4 regions of the Photobacterium toruni genome follow, and region 1 is predicted to be linked to each of the others. Evidence: predicted binding sites of a transcription regulator. Region 1 holds the regulator's gene; each other region holds the start of a gene.
What was found. The regulator CRP, encoded in region 1, controls carbon source genes, mostly activating them, when cyclic AMP is high. The targets are predictions, from matches to a motif close to TGTGANNNNNNTCACA.

Region 1 (3,274 bases):
TATTAGTGAATTACAATTAGCAGGGTGTTCGGCTGAATTACAGCGTGCGATACGAGGATTGCTAGATCAGGTGGATGATGATTATTTTTGCCAGCCTGATTTTGTTTATGGTGGGCGTCCATGGCAAATTGACTTTGCAACTTATCAATTTTTAGCTGCTGAAAGTGAATATGCGGCATGGGTGGCAGCCCATGGTTTTGGGGCCAATCATTTCACGGTGAGTATTAATCAATTAGAACAGTTCTCTAATCTTGAAGAGGTTAATCATTTATTACGTCATAACCAGTTTGTGATTAATCAATCAGGCGGCGAGATAAAAGGTAATGCAGAAGTAATGTTAGAGCAATCAGCTACGATGGCAGATGTCGTTGGTGTCAGTTTTCGAGATGGTATTCATAAGATTCCGGGTGGTTTTTATGAATTTGCTAAACGTTATCCGCAACCTAATGGTGAGTTATATTTAGGCTTTGTTACAGCTTCAGCAAATAAGATATTTGAAAGTACGGACAGTTAAAAGATGAACCTTAACTTCATAGGATCAAGTCTCGAAGAATAGAAAACAGCACTGCATTATATGAGTGCTGTTTAGAATTTAAATTAATTATCGAGCGGTGAACCCCAAACACCTGATTCATCTGCAGGGCAACGACGTAATCCGGTTTGTTGTTCAAGGTAACAACGGCTATCACTAAATCCGGTCATTTCAATGGTTGTTGGTTGGCCGGTCAGTACGCCAGGTACGGTGGTGTAACTATTAGCAGAAAAGCGTTCAATATCCATATTGATCATCATTGATTTAAAAGTCCATTTGTAAGTGAAATGTAGCATGAATGGATGTTATTACAAATTAAAATTTAACAGTGAGACTACCGCTATTAATGATTATATTATGAGGATATTAAAGGGGAAATTTAGCATAAAAAAAACCGCAGATATAAGCTGCGGTTTCATTGGTAATTAACGTACCGCTAAAAATTAGCGTGTACCGTAAACTACAATCGTTTTGCCATGAGCAGAAATAAGATTTTGCTCTTCCAGCATTTTTAAGATTCGACCCACAGTTTCGCGAGAACAACCTACGATCTGGCCAATTTCTTGACGAGTGATCTTAATTTGCATGCCATCAGGATGTGTCATTGCATCGGGTTGTTTTGCCAGATTCAATAACGTTTGTGCAATACGGCCTGTTACATCAAGGAATGCAAGATCACCTACCTTTTGACTTGTCACTTGTAAGCGGCATGCCATTTGAGCAGATAAACGCATTAGAATATCTGGATTCACTTGAATTAACTGACGGAATTTCTTAAATGAAATTTCTGCAACTTCACAAGGGCTTTTTGCACGAACCCAAGCTGTACGTTCTTGGTCTTCTTCGAACAAGCCGAGTTCACCAATAAAGTCACCCTGGTTTAGGTAAGAAAGGATCATCTCCTTACCTTCTTCATCCTTGATTAATACAGCAACAGAACCCTTCACGATATAGTACAAAGTCTCAGCTTTTTCACCTGCGTGAATTAACGTGCTCTTTGATGGATATTTGTGAATGTGACAATGGGAAAGAAACCACTCTAAAGTTGGATCTGTTTGCGGTTTACCTGGAACCATATTACTAACTTCCTCTGCATATGTTGCCCAACAATATGTTCTGTAGAGATAACTAAACAAAACGAAGTGTTGGCAGGGTTATTCACTCAGCGGCTAAGCTGTGAGTTAACTTGAACTGGCTTAGAGTGTATCCTTTTTCTCACGCTTTTTCTTGATATTGATCGAGCAGATAGGCTCATTTATGAGAGATAAGTGTGCACATGATCACATCGTTGTGAGTTAGTTGCCTGCAGTATCGTTTTAAAGTGGTTTTATTCTCTAATTTTACAAATATAAATATGCAACGTAATTAGCATTAAGCACAATAAACACGATTGCACTGATGGAATTATCAACAAAAATAAGATAAATTTTTGAAGAATATAGCTAAAGGATATAAAAATGCAGTCACGTGTAAAGTGGTTAGAAAATATGACTTTTGTGGGTCAATCAGCATCGGGTCATAGCGTTGTTTTAGATGGTAATGGTGGCGAAAAAGCCCCGAGCCCAATGGAATTAGTATTAATGGCCGCTGGAGGGTGTAGCTCCGTAGATGTCGTTAGTGGATTACAAGATTTACATCAACAGATCACTGCTTGTGAGGTGAGTGTTACTGCTGAACGTCGTGAGCAAGCCCCACGAATTTTTACACATGCAAATTTACACTTTGTTGTTACGGGCCATGACCTAAGTGATGAATTAGTGAGTAAGGTGGTGGCTGATTCTCTCGAAAAATACTGCTCAGTGTGTTTAATGCTCGGTCAGGGGGTTGATATGAGCCATAGCTATGAGATTGTTGTGGCGTAATGTTCATATAAGAATGGCGGTTGCTGAGATCAGTAACCGTTCATTAATGTCACTAACGGTTACGTCTGATTGTTAATCTTTAGGTCTTATATTTGACGTACCACTTAAGCTATTTTGCCGTTTGCAATTAATTGTTCAAGTAACGGTCGCATAATGAGTTCCATCGCAAAACTCATTTTTCCGCCAGGCACAACGAGGGTATTGTGGCGTGACATAAATGAACCTTGAATCATGGCGAGTAAATAGGGAAAGTCGACATTCTTTAAACCACGAAAGCGGATCACCACAAAGCTTTCATCTAGACTGGGAATACCCTTCGCGCTGACGGGATTGGAAGTATCAACGGTTGGGACGCGTTGAAAGTTAATGTGGGTGCGAGAAAATTGTGGTGTGATGTAATTAAGATAGTCATCCATTGAACGTACTATCGATTCCATTACCGCTTCTCTTGAATGGCCGCGATCACGAGTGTCTCGAATGATCTTTTGAATCCACTCGAGGTTAACAATAGGTACCATCCCTATTAGTAAATCAACGTGTTGCGCTACATTGATCTCACCATCAACCACACCGCCATGTAAGCCTTCATAAAATAACACATCAGTATTTTCAGCTAACTGTTGCCACGGTGTAAAAGTACCGGGCATTTGATTATAAGGCACAGCTTCATCAAAAGTATGTAAATAACGGCGAAATTTACCACTACCATCTTGAGCGTATTGTTTGAAAAAGTGGGATAATTGCTCAAAATCATTGGCTTCTGCGCCGAAATAGCTGATATGACGACCTTGCTCTTTGGCCTTACGAATTTCACAATCCATTTCTGGACGAGTGAAGCGATGAAAACTATCACCTTCTAACCATGCTGCGTTGATGTCCA
Region 2 (3,274 bases), on a different replicon from region 1:
TTTCTAATGCTTCTGGCAATAAGGTGTGGTTAGTGTAAGCAAAGGTGTTTGAAACAATTTCCCATGCGTCATTCCAACTTAATTTATGCTCATCTAATAACACTCGCATCAACTCTGGAATAGCAATAGTTGGATGGGTATCGTTAAGCTGTATTGCTTCAAATTTTGATAACGACTTAATTTCATGACCATTTTTAAGATGACGACAAATAATATCAGCAATTGAACAAGCACAATGGAAATATTGCTGCGTTAAACGTAATACTTTACCTTGGTCGTGATTATCATTTGGATACAGTATCTTAGTTACATTACCTGCCGCAATTTGTGTTTGCTGTGCGCCAACATAATCACCATCATTAAACTTCGCTAAGTTAAATGGTACAGGAGCTCGACATTCCCATAAACGTAACGGAAATACCGACTGGTTTTGATAACCAATAATAGGTAAATCCCACGCAATACCTTGTAATGTGACCGCAGGATTCCAACGTCGATGCTGCTGTCCTTTTTCATCAGTATAAGTACTAACATCACCATATAGGCCAACAAATTTATTTAACTCTGGACGTTGAACTTCCCAAGGATAGCCCTCAGCGGCACGCCATGCATCGGGTAATTCAATTTGATGACCATCAATAAATGATTGTTGGAATAAACCATATTGATAATGCAAGCCATAACCAACAGAAGGAAATTCTTGAGCTGCTAACGAATCCATAAAACACGCAGCTAAACGACCTAAGCCACCATTGCCTAATGCAGGATCTCGCTCTTGTTCTAATAGATCAGTTAACTGCAAACCAAGTTCAGCAACAGCGTCACTAATTTGTTCATATAAACCAAGACTAATTAAATTATTGCCCGTTAAACGACCAATTAAAAATTCTAATGAAAAGTAGTTAACACTACGCGTTTGTGCATTAGCAACACGCTTTTCTGTTTCAAGTAAGTTACCAGTGCTAATTTCAGCAAGCGCTTTGCCAACAGCTAAATACCAATGCTTATCACTGGCAGTTTCAATATTTTGAGCATAGGTAGTAATTAAATGTTTTTTAACTGAAGCCTTAAATGAGGCTTTATCAAATTGTTGTGTTTGACCACGCTTTTTCATTGTTCTGTCTCACTGTAAGATTTAATTAATTGATTAGTACCTATGCTGCACTGATTCAAACAATCAAACATCATCCTAATAAAAGGATTATGGGGAGGAGGATAAAGGGCGTAGGAAAAACATTGGTAGTCGACGAGCAAAAATCCGTCACCGCATCAACATATTTTGTGAGATAGCTCAAAATTATAGGGATGAGAAAGGTCAGAATGATGAGATATCTTGTTTGTATCGTACCGAGGGTTACAGTACGTCTAAATAGCAATACGTTTATCGTATACGTTTCTATATCTAGCCTTAAATGATGGATCTTTAAAGAGCTTAATTATGTGGATACCTTCTAAACTTACTCGCCCAGCACGATTACACAACGCGATTTTACGACCTCGCCTCCTTGATAATCTGAACCAAGCTAATAATTATCGATTAGTCCTCTTTCGCTCACCAGCGGGTTATGGAAAAACTACCATGGCAGCGCAATGGCTAAAAGATATTCCACATACGGGTTGGTTTAACATTGATGAAAACGACAATGAGAGTTTTCGGTTTGTTAATTATTTTCTGCAAGCAATAAATAAAGCCACTGATAATAGCTGTTTAAAAACTCAAGCAATGGCTGAGCGCCGTCAGTTTGCTTGTATTACTACCTTAATGAATGCTCTTTTTGCTGAATTAGCCGATTATCAAGCATTATGTTACATCGTATTAGATGATTATCATGTTATTGACAATGACAGTATTCATGAAGGAATGCGTTTTTTCTTAAAGCACATGCCTGATAATATTACACTTGTTGTCACCAGTCGTACTGTCCCACCATTAGGAACAGCGAATTTACGTATTCGTGATTTGTTACTTGAAGTCGATCTCGATGGACTTGCTTTTGATGAAGAAGAAACCCAACGCTTTTTTCACCAACGAGTGACTGATCATGTTGAAGGCCAATTACTCAGTAGCTTACGTCAACAAGTTGAAGGCTGGCCATCAGCATTACAATTGATTGCTTTACATGCAAAACAAAAACCGAATTTGTTGGCCGACTCAGCACATTCCTTAGTTAATTTTAATCGTAGCCATTTATGGGATTACTTAGCTGAAGAAGTCTTTGATCAATTGAGTGAAGATATTAAAGATTTTTTATTACATTGCTCAATATTAGACATGTTTAATGCTGAACTCATTACTGAATTAACCGGACGATCTGATGCTTTAGCCATGTTAGAGTCACTCAATCGCTTTGGCTTATTTTTAACACCTTTAGAAGGCGATAATAATTGGTATCGTTTCCATCATTTATTTGCTGAGTTTTTACGCCATCAACGCTATGCCACGATCCCTCAACAACAGTGTAAATTACATGAAAATGCAGCAAACGCATGGATAAAACAGCATAATTATCAACAAGCATTGATTCATGCCCTCAAAAGTGAAAATCAATCATTATTAACCAATTTATTATCAACTCATGGTTGGAGTATGTTCCATCAAGGTGAGTTAAATTTACTTGAAGATGCCATTAATAAACTCAATCAAGACGTTTTATTTGGCTCACCACGTTTATGTTTAATAAAAGCATGGCTCGCACAAAGTCAACATCGTTATAATGATGTTGGCGAACTATTATCACAAAGTGAAGCAGAGCTAATCGCTCGAAAACTAACAATCGATGATGCAATTCAAGGCGAATTTAATGCACTACGTGCGCAAGTTGCTATTAATCAAAGTAAGCCTCAACAAGCACTTAAACTTGCAGAGTTATCGTTAGGACAACTTCCTGCAACAACTTATCGTAGTCGTATTGTTGCAACATCTGTCATAGGGGAAGTTCATCATTGTTTAGGTAATTTAACGCAAGCGTTATCTATGATGCAACAAACTGAAAAAATGGCACGTCAATACCATTTTTATCATCAAGCATTATGGGCATTACTTCAACAATCTGAGATTCTGATTGCTCAAGGTGCTATTCATCATGCATTTGAATTATTAGAGAGCGCCACTAAGCTCATTCAAGAACAGCATTTACAGCAAGTTCCATTACATGAGTTTACTTTACGTTTAAAAGCACAAATTTTATGGTGTTGGCATCGTTTAGATGACGCTGAACAATGTACCCATAAATGCATTGAAATTTTAGCGCCATTTGATAAATCAAAATCATTA
Region 3 (3,274 bases), on a different replicon from region 1:
AAGGACGTATAAGCATACCAAGCGGCGGCTACAATAATTATCGTCCATATAATACGGGAAACCCATTGTGTTCGTTGCATATGGCGCGAAGGATCGGGTTCTCCGCAGTGAGGGCAAAAATGAGCACGACGAGACACAATACCATCACAAGCTGGGCAATCAGTTAAACGTTTAGAACGTGGCTTTGTCATAGTATCTGTCACTATCCTATTATCAACAGCATCAGAACGAGATGCTGGTTGACTAAAATCAGGGGTATTCGCTGGTCGCGCATTATGCCCAGAACGCTTTTCTGCATGTAGTGAAAACGACATTTCATGGTTATCATTGTCGTTATCAAGAGCAGAAAATTCAGTTGTTTTCACGATTTATCACCATTAGATTAACTTCTGTACACATAATACGCAATATCAGAATAATAATCTCTATTTAAGCCACGATTAGTACAATAATAATACTGTACTAATGAAATCAATCAAAAATTACGCACCATAAGCAAGAGTCACTATTTTATTCATAAAGCCACTCTATAAATGCTCATTTTGATACTTATGATTAAACAGAGTCATAAGATGAACTAATTGACACCCATTAAGGTTTTATATTTCGTAATTGCTTGCTGGCAAAAATCACGCTCATCATCATCTTCAATATTGTTGGTTAATACCGCAAAAGCTTCATACCCTACTTTGCCATTTTTTACTTTCCAAACAGTGTAAGATGCTTGCTTATCTAATTCGATCCGCATTCTTTCGCTATCTGACAATTGGGTTAAATTATACATATTATTCTCAGTTATCCTTTTTTGTTAATTCTACCCAAGATCAGAATCAAGAAGAACCCTTTTCAAGGGTCATTCTATTGATTGTAATATTACAGTGTAAAAGCAAGCTATTGATACCTTTCTTGGTGTAATCCATTACATTTTAATCGTTAGTTATTTTTTATATATAAACAATAAAAATCATCATTTAAAAATAAAAATAATATTTATTAGATAATTAAATATTAATAAGTATATTTTCCCTCTTAATTAACAACAAAAAAGAAAACGATACCCTTCTCATTTTCAACAGATTTGGTAATCAATATCAAAAATTCGATTAAATAGCCTTAATTTTGTGACTTAGATCTCAAGAACTCAATATCTTATTCCATAAACTACGACCATAAATTGAAGCATAACCTTTGCTTCTGAATAACTCATAAACCTAGGAGCTCTTCATGGCTACTCCACATATCAATGCCGAAGTTGGCGATTTTGCAGAAACAATTTTAATGCCAGGTGATCCACTACGTGCGCAGTTTATTGCAGAAACTTACCTAGAAGATGTAAAACGTGTATGTGATGTACGTGGTATGTACGGTTTCACTGGTACTTATAAGGGTCAACCTGTATCAGTAATGGGTCATGGTATGGGTATTCCATCATGCTCTATTTATGTACATGAACTAATCAAAGATTTTGGTGTTAAAAACATCATCCGTATTGGTAGCTGTGGTGCTGTTCATGATGACGTTAAGTTAATGGACGTTATCATTGCAATGGGTGCGTCAACTGACTCTAAAGTTAACCGTATCCGTTTTGCTAACCACGATTTCGCAGCAATTGCTGATTACCATTTATTAGAAACAGCGGTAAACCAAGCACGTGCACAAAATGTTGCTGTTCGTGTCGGTAACGTATTCTCAGCAGATCTCTTCTACAGCCCAGAAGTTGGTCTGTTCGATAAGATGGAAAAGCTCGGCATTCTAGGTGTCGACATGGAAGCGGCGGGCATCTACGGTGTTGCAGCAGAACTTGGTGCTAAGGCACTGACTATTCTAACGGTTTCTGATCACATCAAACGTGGTGAGAAATTAAGTGCAGAAGCACGTCAACATTCATTTAATGAAATGATGAACGTAGCACTAGAAACAGCAATCAATCTATAATCTTTTATGGTGGTCGTAGGCCATCTATAATAAAGATTCAAAAAAGTGGAAAGCATATCTTTTAGATATATTTCCACTTTTTTTATACCTGTTAATATTTAATCTATTTGATAACATTGATATGTTAACGATATCTCTATATCAATATTTCACTTGGGTATAATCACCTATTATTAAATCGCAACTAGGCAATGATCTATGACTTCACCCTCACTTCCCACGACGCTAGATCAGTTACCACCAGCTTGCGATAATCTTCAATTTAATTATTGCAAAACCGTCGCCTGTGCTAATTTTAATCGAACCGATCCTAATTTATATGTGCTACAAAATAATAATCTTCAACGCCCAGTACTTATCTGCCGTGAATGTGGAGCGTTTCCGCCAGTCATCAATAACCACGATGTTGTCGCGGAAAAACAGCGTTTAAAGCAACAACAAAACAGTGGCTTAGCTGCCTGTTCAAATCAGCAATGCCCGCATTATGGCTTACCTGTTCTCACCTATCGTCAGCATTATCATGCCTTTGGCTTTAGTGGTGAACGCCAACGTTACCGCTGTCGAGCTTGCCTGCATACTTTTGTTGATCCATGGTCAAACAGTAATCATAAAAATCAATTACAACAAAAATTATTAGCGTATTTGTTTACTGGTTATACCGTACGGGAAATTTGTCGACGTCTAGTGATGAACCCAAAAACGTTTTATGATCAATTGAATAATATTGCGGCGCGTTGCCGTCATCAATTAACTATTTTTGATGCCCGTTTAGGTAAACAATCACAGCCTCGCCAACTTGCGACAGATCTGACACCATTACAACCTCACAGTAATAATGGCGTATTATGGATAGCCACAGCAGAGGTTCATTCTGGTTATGTAATGAGCCAACACGTTAATTACCAAACACAGCCTGCAACCACGTCTGTCACTCATCATAACGCCTATTATAATGGAACCCGCTTTATTAGTCCTCATAACCACCTTTATCCACCAATTACGCCACCATTATCACAAGGCTTACTAGCCCATATTGATACCACTTATCGCCAAATTTTAGCGCGTAACAATATGGAGAACCCACTCAGTGGTCAGGTCAGTATTAATTATCCAACCAAAGGCTGTCTAATTCGTCCTCAATATACAGTCTATAGCCACTTTTTATATTTACATGAGTTGATCAATCAAAACACGCCAACTTTAGCAGTATTTATGCCACAAGAAACGTTACTACGTTCAGCGTGTCTATCAGTATTTATTGATCGAGTTAATAACCATACCATTGACCCGTTTTACGTGGTTGAAGATCAGCAATGGCAACACGGACAACATGCTGAAA
Region 4 (3,274 bases), on a different replicon from region 1:
TGTCTATTTTATCTTTTCAAGCATCAGCACAAGAGAGGTATGTGTGCAAAGATGGCACCGCAGAGCGTACTGTTGAGGTAGTTTATAGCCAACCGGGTCACAAAGTACCTTGTGATGTTAAATATACTAAAGCAAGTGGTAGCCAAGTGTTATGGAGTGCAAGCCATGAGATTGGTTACTGTGAAACGAAAGCTCAAACCTTTGCGGCTAAGTTAGGTACGTTAGGCTGGACTTGTTCTAAGGCCGAGAAGACGGTAGCAGAACAGCCATTGAGTGAATAAGATCGTTTAACGGTATTAAACGGATTAAAGAAGATCAATTTTTAATCCGTTTAGTTTTTTGCTTTAGTTTATTGGTAACCACTGATCATATAACACCAATCTAGATCCATAGGTTTTTCCTATCAGCTTAATCAGTAAAAACAGCTTTTGTTTTGATAATGATGGGGATAGATTAAATAGCAATAGTTTAGAATTAGATTCGGATATTCATTATGACAACCATGACAACTCGCTGCCCACATTGTAAAGCGTTGAACCGTTTACCTCTTGATCGTATTAACGATGAAGCGACATGTGGAACTTGTAAAGAAAAATTGCTTGATGGTATGCCGATAGAAGGCACTCCAGATAACTTTGCAAATTTAATCAATGGTGATAAACCTGTCGTTGTTGATTTTTGGGCTCCTTGGTGTAACCCATGTGTCGGTTTTGCTCCCGTTTTTGCAGATGTTGCCAATGAACGTAATGGCACTGCGCGTTTTGTTAAGATCGATACTGAAGCGCAACAGGCATTAGCCAGCCAATACCGTATTCGTAGCATTCCAACCATTATGGTCTTTAAAGGCGGTAAAATGGTAGACATGCTAAATGGTGCAATGCCTAAAACTGCATTTGATGAGTGGCTAAATAACGCATTAACAAAATAACAGTTAGTCATCTGTTTTGTTTAGTGGTTATATTTGCTGGTGGTATATTGAATTGTTAAAGCCTAGTTATCTACACATAACTGGGCTTTTTTGTGCATTTTTTTCAATATAATAGTCTGAAAATGGCGTATTCAGGTTATTATTTATGCTAATTATGTATAAATGTAAAAAAACACTATACTAAATTTTTAATGTGACCAAGATCTCTATATACTCTCGCCTCGGCCAGAACAATTACGTTCAGCCACCTTATTACAAGCTGTCACTAGGATATGTGAACGACCCACGGAGTTGGACCGGCGTTAACTATAGCTTGTTAATTTAGGTGACTTGTATGTTGTACCATTGGACGAACACCCCTTTAGTTATTTACGCATATTGGCGTAATATCCATCTTTTGTTGACCCTTCAGCAAATGTTTTTCCGATGCCACAACACAATCAATACCTACATTATTCGCAACACAATAGGACGAAATAATGCAGTTGTTAATTAGTTTGGCCGGTATTGTCGTACTGGTTTTATTCGCAATTTTACTTTCAGATAACCGTAAAGCTATTAACTGGCGCACAGTGCTGGGTGCTTTAGTGCTACAAGCTGGTTTTGCAGCATTGGTACTGTATGTGCCTCTTGGACAAAAAATGCTTGGCGCAATGAGCCACGGTATTGCGGGTTTATTAAGCTTTGCTGATGTTGGTATACAGTTTGTTTTTGGTGATTTATCTAACATTGAGAAAAGCGGTTTTGTGTTTGCGATCCGTGTCTTACCATTGGTGATCTTTATTAGTGCTTTAATTTCATTGCTATACTACTTCGGTATTATGCAATGGATAATTAAAGTATTAGGTGGTGGTATTCAGAAATTATTGGGTACTAGCCGCGCGGAATCATTAGTTGCAACGGGTAATATATTTTTGTCACAGGGTGAGTCTCCATTATTGGTGCGTCCATTCTTAGCTAAAATGACCCGTTCTGAGCTTTTTGTTGTAATGACATGTGGTATGGCATCTGTTGCGGGTTCAGTATTAGGTGGTTATGCAGGTTTAGGTGTTGATCTTAAATTTCTAATTGCTGCTAGTTTTATGGCTGCGCCAGGTGGTTTGTTAATGGCTAAGATTTTAGTGCCAGAACAACAAGTACCAGAAGAACAAGTTGAAATTGAAATGGCAACCAGTGAGCACAGTAATGCGATTGATGCATTGGCGGCTGGTGCAATGAACGGTATGAAAGTATCAGTTGCGATTGGTACGATGTTAATTGCATTTGTCAGTGTGATTGCAATGGCGAATGCTGGCCTAGAGCAAGTAGGTTATGGCCTAGCAAGTTTAACCTCTGCGATTGGCATGGATACCGTATCACAATGGTTTGCAACGACACCACTGAGCATGCAACTTATTCTTGGCTATATCTTTTCACCATTAGCATTTGTTATTGGCGTACCAACCCACGAAATGATGGCAGCGGGTACGTTTATTGGTGAAAAACTGATTCTAAATGAATTTGTGGCCTTCATGGATTTTGCTTCAATTAAAGAGACATTATCAGAGCATACTCAAGTTATTATTACTTTTGCGTTATGTGGTTTTGCTAATATCGGCTCTATTGCGATTCAGATTGGTTCAATTGGCGTAATGGCACCTGAGCGTCGTAGTGATGTAGCAAAATTAGGCTTTAAAGCAGTGATGGCGGCAACATTAGCGAACTTAATGAGTGCAACCTTAGCGGGTATTTTTGTCACACTTTAATTAATATGCTTTCTAGATAAACAATCTAGATATAAAAAATGATTAAGCCGTAGCAAAGATTGTTGCTACGGCTTTGTTATTTCTAGTGTTTAGTATTTTAAGTTACTATTTATCAAATTGTTTGATTAAGATTGATGTATCTGCGCGATTAAATCCACGATGTTGTAATTTTTCATATTCAGCATCAACTTGTTTGGCTAATGGAAGCTCAACATTAAGTTTCTCGGCAGCATCAAAGCAAATCGCAAGATCTTTACGCATCCAGTCAATGGCAAAGCCAAAATCAAAGGAATCTACCGCCATGGTTTGCGCGCGATTTTCTAATTGCCATGATCCAGCTGCGCCATGCTTTAATACTTCAGTCATGGTATGGATATCCAGTCCAACGGCTTTGGCGAGGGTGACGGCTTCTGATAATCCTTGCAAAACACCCGCAATACATAATTGATTGGCCATTTTTGTTATTTGACCATAACCTGTTTCACCCATGAGTGTTGTTGCTTTTGCATATTGTGAAATAGCATGTTTGGCTTTATTAAATACCGCTTCATTACCACCCACCATAACGGTTAAGCAGCCATTGATAGCTCCCGCTTCACCA

Region 2: a site for CRP is predicted at 1,281-1,296, ahead of malT (HTH-type transcriptional regulator MalT). Genes of this name have one in related genera too.
Region 3: a site for CRP is predicted at 1,121-1,136, ahead of deoD (purine-nucleoside phosphorylase). Genes of this name have one in related genera too.
Region 4: a site for CRP is predicted at 1,121-1,136, ahead of OC457_RS18640 (NupC/NupG family nucleoside CNT transporter). Genes of this name have one in related genera too.

The regions. Positions count from the first base shown of each region.
Region 1 is NZ_AP024854.1:229,882-233,155, forward strand. It holds gene OC457_RS01085 (DUF1338 domain-containing protein) at 1-514, shown strand, start outside; gene OC457_RS01090 (hypothetical protein) at 598-792, opposite strand; gene crp (cAMP-activated global transcriptional regulator CRP) at 976-1,608, opposite strand; gene OC457_RS01100 (OsmC family protein) at 1,990-2,394, shown strand; gene OC457_RS01105 (phosphoribulokinase) at 2,499-3,274, opposite strand, start outside.
Region 2 is NZ_AP024855.1:51,916-55,189, reverse strand. It holds gene OC457_RS14405 (glycogen/starch/alpha-glucan phosphorylase) at 1-1,114, opposite strand, end outside; gene malT (HTH-type transcriptional regulator MalT) at 1,439-3,274, shown strand, end outside.
Region 3 is NZ_AP024855.1:616,590-619,863, forward strand. It holds gene OC457_RS16925 (zinc ribbon domain-containing protein) at 1-365, opposite strand, end outside; gene OC457_RS16930 (DUF3283 family protein) at 578-784, opposite strand; gene deoD (purine-nucleoside phosphorylase) at 1,225-1,935, shown strand; gene OC457_RS16940 (lactate dehydrogenase) at 2,134-3,274, shown strand, end outside.
Region 4 is NZ_AP024855.1:1,001,257-1,004,530, forward strand. It holds gene OC457_RS18630 (hypothetical protein) at 1-281, shown strand, start outside; gene trxC (thioredoxin TrxC) at 494-928, shown strand; gene OC457_RS18640 (NupC/NupG family nucleoside CNT transporter) at 1,408-2,673, shown strand; gene OC457_RS18645 (NAD(P)-dependent oxidoreductase) at 2,779-3,274, opposite strand, start outside.